One region of the Aestuarierythrobacter aquiaggeris genome, then DNA from elsewhere that is predicted to be linked to it. Evidence: predicted binding sites of a transcription regulator. Region 1 holds the regulator's gene; the other holds the start of a gene.
What was found. Region 1 encodes LexA, which represses DNA repair genes until DNA is damaged. Its sites were predicted from a motif close to GTTCCNCNCTTGTTCT; they were not measured.
Positions count from the first base shown of each region.

Region 2: WFP06_RS05490 (ATP-dependent helicase) is a predicted target of LexA. The motif match lies at 2,383-2,398, and genes of this name have one in related genera.

Region 1 covers NZ_JBANRL010000001.1:1,333,266-1,337,429, forward strand. The annotation lists gene WFP06_RS06485 (ComEC/Rec2 family competence protein) at 1-1,538, shown strand, start outside; gene lexA (transcriptional repressor LexA) at 1,598-2,290, opposite strand; gene moaC (cyclic pyranopterin monophosphate synthase MoaC) at 2,433-2,906, opposite strand; gene trpC (indole-3-glycerol phosphate synthase TrpC) at 2,903-3,688, opposite strand; gene trpD (anthranilate phosphoribosyltransferase) at 3,685-4,164, opposite strand, start outside.
Region 2 covers NZ_JBANRL010000001.1:1,127,792-1,131,955, forward strand. The annotation lists gene WFP06_RS05485 (DEAD/DEAH box helicase) at 1-32, shown strand, start outside; gene WFP06_RS05490 (ATP-dependent helicase) at 56-2,374, opposite strand; gene WFP06_RS05495 (hypothetical protein) at 2,507-2,776, shown strand; gene WFP06_RS05500 (GFA family protein) at 2,831-3,262, shown strand; gene rsmD (16S rRNA (guanine(966)-N(2))-methyltransferase RsmD) at 3,264-3,806, opposite strand; gene WFP06_RS05510 (pseudouridine synthase) at 3,803-4,164, opposite strand, start outside.

The sequences.
Region 1 (4,164 bases):
CCGGGTTTGCCGCAACGGGAAGCGTTCTCGGAGAAGTCGAGGTCAGGCAAAGGGCGGACGAGAGCGGCCTTCTGGCCCCCCTTCAGCGGTTTCTGTCCGCGCATGTGCGGCGCAATCTGGATGGCTCGGCCGGGTCGATCGCTGCAGCTTTCGCGTCAGGTGACCGGGGAGCAATTTCAAATGCCGATGAAGAAGCCATGCGCGATGCCGGGCTTACACACCTGCTTTCCATCAGCGGTTTGCACGTCAGCGCCGTGATCGCCGGCGCATATTATGTGGCCATAACCCTGCTGGCGCTTTGGCCATGGTTGGCGCTGAGGGTGCGGTTGCCGCTTGCTGCGGCGGCCTTCGCGGCATTGGCCGGCATCGGGTACACGCTTCTGACTGGATCGGAGGTACCGACAATCAGAAGCTGCGTCGGAGCTGTCCTGATCCTCATCGCATTGGCGATGGGGCGTGAACCGCTTTCACTGCGAATGGTATCGGTTGCCGCACTGTTTGTGCTGCTTCTGTGGCCGGAAACGCTGGTGGGGCCGAGCTTTCAAATGAGCTTTTCAGCAGTCATCGCGATCATCGCACTTCACAATTCGGAACCTGTCAGGCAATTCCTTGCCCCTCGTGAGGAGCGTTGGATCTCGCGAACCGGGCGGCGGGCGTTTATGTTGCTTGTCACCGGGTTGGTGATCGAAATAGCGTTGATGCCAATCGTCATGTTCCATTTTCATCGGGCCGGGCTTTACGGCGCACTTGCCAACGTAATCGCTATTCCGCTGACAACCTTTGTCTCTATGCCGCTTATCGCGATTGCCCTCACTTTAGACATTGCAGGGATTGGCGCCCCGTTTTGGTGGCTAGCGGGTAAATCGCTCGATCTGATGCTGGCTATTGCCCACTTCACTTCCGCACAACCCGGCGCGGTTAAACTGGCGCCGCATATGGGCACGGGCCTATTTGCGCTGTTTTTGGCGGGATCGCTATGGCTTGCCCTGTGGAGGGGGAAGGGACGACTGTACGGGCTTTTCCCCGTTTTGGCGGGTGCAATCGGGGTATTCAACTTGTCGGCCCCGGATGTGCTGGTGTCGAGTGATGGGCGCCATGTCGGGATCGCAGGGGAAGGGGATATACTGCTGATGCTGCGCGATAGTCGAAGCAGTTATGCCAGCGATAACCTTCAGGAAATGGCAGGTCTTTCGGGCCAGATTATCGCTCTCGATCGCTGGCCTGGGGCGCGGTGCAGCAGAGATTTTTGCACGATCACCATCGTGAGAGAGGGTAAAGCGTGGTCAATTCTGATGGCCAGAAGCAAGGACCTAGTTGAAGAGAGCGCATTGGCCGCTGCTTGCGAGGCATCCGATATCGTGGTTGCAGACCGCTTTCTTCCCCGCAGTTGCCAGCCCAAATGGCTCAAGGCCGATCGCAGGACCCTGGCACAATCGGGCGGATTAGCCCTCTTTCTGGGAAAACAACGCATCGACCGGGTCAGCGACACGCAGGGCCGACACGGTTGGTGGCAACCCTGGGAACCGGGCAAACGCTAATCAAGCCAAAGACTGCCGGCCAGCAGGCCTGACGCGGCCACCGACACAAAACGGTACCTTTAGTGATAGCGGCGGAGCAATCCCGCCAGCTTGCCCTGAACTTCCACTTGCCCGGGTTCGTAAATTTGCGGCGAGTAGGAGGAGTTGGCCGGGTCAAGACAGATTTTGCCACCTTCCTTACGCAGATATTTCAACGTGGCTTCGGTGTTATCGACCAGAGCGACAACGATTTCGCCGTCGCGCGCTGTATCGGTGCGTTTCACCAGCGCGAAATCACCATCGAAAATACCCGCTTCGATCATTGAATCGCCTGAAACTTCCAACGCATAATGCTCACCAGGGCCGAGCAGAGCAGCAGGAACAGGAAGGCTCGTATGATCTTCAAACGCTTCGATCGGGGCCCCCGCCGCAATCCGGCCATGGAGTGGTATCTCGATCACATCATTTGCAGGCTGCGGCCGATTGGCCAACGGCGGCACAATCTTGCGTCCGATCACATCATTTGCTGCAACCGATCCCGCTTGCCCCGCACTCGCATCCTCTGGCTGTTTCAAAACTTCCAGAGCGCGCGCACGGTTGGGTAGCCGCCGGATAAAGCCCCGTTCCTCGAGCGCCGAAATCAGACGGTGCACACCTGATTTTGACTTGAGATCCAGCGCATCCTTCATCTCCTCGAAAGATGGCGAAATGCCCGTTTCTTCAAGCCGTAACTGAATAAAACGGATTAATTCGTGCTGTTTGGCAGTCAGCATAATCGGGTCGCTCCCTGGTTGCCCGCATCAATATCCGCACCCTGACGCAAACAGGTCAGCTAGTGAACGAATGAGGAACAAGTAAGCAACATTTTGAAAAGTGTCAAGCGGACGGGGCACAATGCTGATTATTCTGAGCGAACTAGCCGCTTCTGTGCCAGTCGCCCGATTTGCCGCCGGTTTTATCGCACAGCCGAAGGTTGCCGATCGTCATGGATTTATCGACCGCTTTCACCATGTCGTAAATTGTGAGTAATGCGATCGATGTTGCTGTCAAAGCTTCCATTTCGACGCCTGTTTTGCCGGTCAGCTTCACGGTGGCCGCGACGATAATCCCGCGCTCGTCCGAACGGAAATCGATCACGACAGAATCCAGCGCGAGCGGATGGCACAGGGGTATGAGGCGAGCAGTATCTTTTGCAGCCATGATACCGGCGATACGGGCGGCTGCCAGCACGTCGCCCTTCGGCGCGTCGCCATCGGTAATTGCAGATAGTGCCTTATCGGACATATCGATCCTGCCTTCGGCAACAGCGCTCCGCAATGTCTCGGCCTTGCCGCCGACATCGACCATGCGCGCATTGCCGGAGGCATCGAGGTGGGTGAGCCTGCTCATGATGCCAGCAAAGCGCGGGTTGCGGTTTCGAGATCCTGATGCCGCATCAAACTTTCCCCAACAAGAAAACAGCGGACCCCGGATCCTGACAACCGAAGGAGATCCGCATTGTTCGATATCCCGCTCTCACCGACCAGAATGGTGCCTTCAGGTGCCAGCGATGCAAGTTTTTCCGTAATCGTCAAATCAGTTTCGAATGTCTTCAAATTACGGTTGTTCACGCCGATCAAACGCGTTTCGAGCTTTGCAGCACGTTCCATTTCAGCCGCGTCGTGGACTTCGACAAGAACATCCATTCCAGCTTCTGTTGCAGCGCACTCAATCTCGCGCATTTGGTCATCGTCCAGCGCAGCGACGATAATCAGGATGGCATCCGCACCAATTGCCCTGGATTCGACAACTTGCCATGGGTCCACCATGAAATCTTTCCGCAGAACCGGAAGACTGCAAGCCTTGCGGGCTTCGATCAGATAATCTTCATGCCCTTGAAAGTATTGCGAATCCGTTAGAACCGACAGGCAGGCTGCACCGCCACGCTCATAGCTTGCGGCGTGACCAGCGGGGTCGAAATCCTCCCGGATAAGGCCTTTGGAGGGTGACGCTTGCTTGATCTCGGCGATCAAACCGAAGCCGCTGCGGGATGCGGCGGCAAGCGCAGCGGTGAAGCCGCGCGGTTGCCCCTGCTCACCAGCTTGCTGTTCCAGACCGGCACGCGAAAGCAGCCGTTTCCTGATCGCTACTTCGGAGCGTTTGGTTGCGCAGATTTCTTCGAGTTTGTTCATTTGACCGACTTGATCCAGCAATCGAGAAGAGTGTTGGCGAGCCCCTTGTCCAGCGCTTCGGCAGCCTCTTCGACACCATCGGGCCAGCTTTGCACTTCGCCTGCCACCATCAATGCAGCGGCGGCGTTAAACAGAACGGCATCACGGTACGGACCCGGTGCACCCATGAGCAAAGCGCGCAGTGCGGCCGCATTATGGGCGGCATCGCCGCCACGGATCGCTTCGACCGGTGCGCGTTGCAGCCCGGCCTCAGCTGCATCCATGCGCTTCATTTCGAAATCGTTGCCACTGACGTCTGCCATTTCGTTTCCGCCGGCGAGACTAAGTTCGTCCAGACCTTCATCACCCGATACGATCAGGGTGTGTCCCGTGCCGAGCTGTGCCATTGCGCCGGCATATATGGGCACATAAGCTGGCCTCGCTATGCCGATCAGCTGGTTGCTGACACGAGCCGGGTTCGAAAGTGGACCCATCAG
Region 2 (4,164 bases), 210 kb from region 1:
TGCCCGGTTTTCTGGATGTTTCCGCCAGCTGACTTTCATCCGGGCCGGCTCGCTCTCAGGCCGCATTTTCGACGAAGCTGTCGATCACGCGTTTTACGCCGGTTGCCTCGAAATTTATCTCCAGCTTGTTGCCTTCCTGGCTGATTACCGTGCCGTAACCGAATTTGTCGTGGAACACGCGCGCACCCAGCACAATGTCGCTGCGCGGTTTTGCAGCGAAGCTGGCAGCGCTGCGGCCGGTTTCTGCAATTCGCTTTGGTTTGGTGTCGTACCCTGTCGATAATGCGCGCTGCCAGCCGGGCCCGCGCTGCTTGCCGCGGTCGGGCGCAGCTTTTGACACATGAGCGAACGGGTCATCACTCTCGGACCAATTTGCCCGCCAAAGCGACGCACCGCCGGACATGGTGGTTTCCTTTTCAACATGATCGTCCGGCAATTCGTCGATAAAACGCGAGGGTATCGAACTGGTCCATTGGCCGTAAATGCGCCGGTTGGCGGCGTACAGGATCGTGCAATGCCGTTTTGCCCGTGTGATCGCCACATAAGCAAGCCGCCGCTCTTCCTCCAGACTGGCCAGACCGCCTTCATCAAGCGAGCGTTGGCTGGGGAACACACCTTCTTCCCAGCCAACCAGAAATATGTTGTCAAACTCCAGCCCCTTGGCGGCGTGAATGGTCATGATGGTGATTTTTTCATCTTCCGCCGATCCCTCGTTGTCCATCACCAGAGCGACATGTTCAAGAAAGTCGCCCAAAGTTTCGTATTCTTCCATGGCGCGGGCAAGCTCTGAAAGGTTTTCGATCCGGCCGGCAGCTTCGGGACTGCGTTCTTTTTCGAGCATCTCGGTATAGCCGCTTTCGTCCATGACCGTTCGCAGCAGATTTGCCGGTGTTACCGCCTGCGCCATTTCGCCCCATTGCAGAAACTGGCGCATAAGATTGCCGATCGTACTGCTTGCCCGTTTCGGCAATTCGTCACTATCAGCCAGATCGAGCGATGCCGCAGCCAGCGGCATATTTGTCGCCCGCGCATGGCGGTGCATCGACTCCAGCGTTTTTGCCCCCAATCCGCGCTTGGGCTGGTTATAAATCCGCTCGAACGCCAGATCGTCGGCGGGCTGTGCGATAACGCGCAAATAGGCGAGCGCATCGCGGATTTCGGCGCGCTCGTAAAAGCGGAAACCGCCAACGATGCGGTAATTGAGGCCGACCTGAATGAAACGGTCTTCGAATTCGCGGGTCTGGTATTGGGCGCGGACCAGAATTGCGATTTCATTCAGCGACGCACCTTCGCGTTCCAGCCGTTCGATTTCTTCGGCAACGCGGCGCGCTTCCTCGGGGCCGTCCCAGACGCCGATGACGCGGACCTTGTCGCCGCCGCTGACCCGGGTCCACAGCGTCTTGCCCAGCCGTTGGCTGTTGGCGTTGATCAGGCCCGAAGCTGCAGCAAGGATGTCGGGCGTGGAACGGTAATTCTGTTCCAGCTTTACGACTTTCGCTCCGGGAAAATCACGGTCGAAGCGCAGGATATTGGCAACTTCCGCGCCGCGCCAGGAATAGATCGACTGATCGTCATCACCCACCACACAGATATTCTTGCGAGATTGCGCGAGCAGGCGGAGCCACAGATACTGGACCTGATTGGTGTCCTGGTATTCATCGACCAGAATATATTTGAAGCGTTTCTGGTATTGTCCCAGCACGTCATCATGCTGGCGGAATATATTGAGCATGTGGAGCAGAAGGTCGCCGAAATCGCAGGCGTTGAGCGCCTTGAGGCGGTCCTGATAGATCTGGTACATCTGTTTGCCGCGGCCGTCCGCATATGCTTCGTTTTCCGCTGCATCGAGATCGCCGGGGTTGAGCCCGCGGTTCTTCCAGCGGTCGATCAGACCGGCCAGCTGACGCGGCGGCCACCGTTTTTCGTCCAGATCATTGTCGCGGATCAGCTGTTTCAGCAGTCGTAGCTGATCGTCAGTGTCGATAATCGTGTAATTGCTTTTCAGGCCGACCAGTTCTGCATGGCGGCGCAGCATCTTGGCGCCGATCGAATGGAACGTGCCAAGCCAGGGCATACCCTCGACAGCTTCACCAATATGTTTGCCGACCCGTTCACGCATTTCGCGCGCGGCCTTGTTCGTAAATGTCACGCACAGAATTTCGCTGGGCCATGCCAGCCGCATGGCAATCAGATGTGCCATCCGAGAAGTCAGCGCCGCGGTCTTGCCCGTACCGGCACCCGCCAGCATCAAAACCGGCCCTTCGGTGGTCAGCACTGCTTCGCGCTGCGGATCGTTGAGCATCGCGGCATAGGGCGGGGCAGTATCGCGGCCGGGCAGTCCGGTCGGGACGGGCAGGGTGTTTTTGTCAGTCATGGGCTGAGTGAACAGTTAGGGAACGAATATGCCCGCGGCAAGGGTTTGTGCCACTGGCACGGCCCCGCGCGGAACCCGGCACCCGCTGCAGCGTTCAATCAGCAATGCGTTCGCTTTATCCGGAGACTTAAGATGAGAAAATTCCTAATCGCGCTGGCCGCTTCAGGTTTGGCTGTCGCCGCCGTTTCGCCCGCATTGGCCGATGATCACATGGAACCAAAGGCCGAGGTGACGCAGCGTAACGCAAAAGGGCAAGCCACCATGATCCGGATCGGCGATCAGGAATATGCCGTGTGCACAAAAGACAAATCCGATGGCTGCATCAACCCGCGCTCCGCAGGATTGAACTGGGGTAACCGCGAACTGGATTACTGGCCCGGCAAACCTGCCAGCCAGAAGTAGGCCGGTCAAAACGCGGTATCGCCATTTGCAAACAGGCGCTGCCGCGTGGCAACTATGTCCGATAATTCATTTGCGGGGACACGAATCATGATGACCGGCGGGTGCCATTGCGGCGCGATTCGTTATGAAATCATGGGCGAGGTGTTAAACCACGCTTTGTGCCATTGCCGCGATTGCCGCCGCAGCGCTGGTGCGCCGATGGTGGGCTGGGCCATGATGACACTGGACCAGCTTGCGATTGGCGGCGACGCGGCCGTATTTGCTTCATCCGAACATGCCCGGCGACATTTCTGCATCCAATGCGGGACGGGTCTGTTTTATACCAATGACGAAATGCTGCCGGGTCTGGTGGATGTACAAACCGGCACGCTCGACGAGCCGGAAAATCTGCCTGCTCAAATACAGGTCCAAACGGCAGAGCGGTTACCGTGGATGGAAACCGCGCACGAACTTGCCGCGTTCGAGCGTTATCCCCCGCAGGAATAATTCACTCGGGTCGCAGCAATGTGATCTTGGCTTTGCCAACTTTGCGTTCGGTTTCGGCACCAAGGCCGCTCACTGCGACATCTTCATTAAACGCGGTTTCCACCGCGATCAGCGTTTGCGGCCCGATCCAGCCCAGCCTGATCAGGCGGTCAAGCGCCACGATGCCCGCGCCGGTGTGGTAGGGCGGGTCCAGCAAAATCAGGTCATGCGGCACTTTGGTCGGCCCCAATGACATAACAGATCCCGACTGGACGATAGCCCTGCGATCTGCGCCCAATACCGCAACATTGGTTTTCAACGCTTTTAGCGCTTCGCCATCATTTTCCACAAACAGGCATGAACCTGCGCCGCGTGACAGCGCCTCCAGGCCCAGCGCCCCCGATCCTGCAAACAGATCCGCGACCGTCATATCATTAAAACTGCCCACCCGGCTGGCGAGCATATTGAACAGCGTTTCGCGCGTTCTGTCAGCGGTCGGGCGCGTGGCCACGCCTTTGGGAGCGATCAATTTGCGTCCGCGCCAGTCACCCGCAATTACTCTCATTTGCGCAGGTTCTTCTTGACCAGCTCCTTGCGCATCCGCTCGACTTCGACCTGCGCCACTTCGACCGCCGCACCGCGCGCCAGATTGCCCAGTTTGAACGGCCCGTATTCAAGCCGCATCAGGCGGGACACTTCCAGCCCAAAATGCTCCAGAACGCGGCGAACCTCGCGGTTTTTACCTTCGGTCAGGGTCATTTCGACCCACTGGTTCGCGCCCGCACCGCGTTCAAGATTGGCATCGATCTGGCCGTAGCGGACACCATCGATTGTGATCCCGTGAATCAGTTCTTCCAGCTGCGCCTGCGTAATTCCGCCGAATGTGCGGGCACGATATCTGCGCGGCATCCCGGTGGACGGCA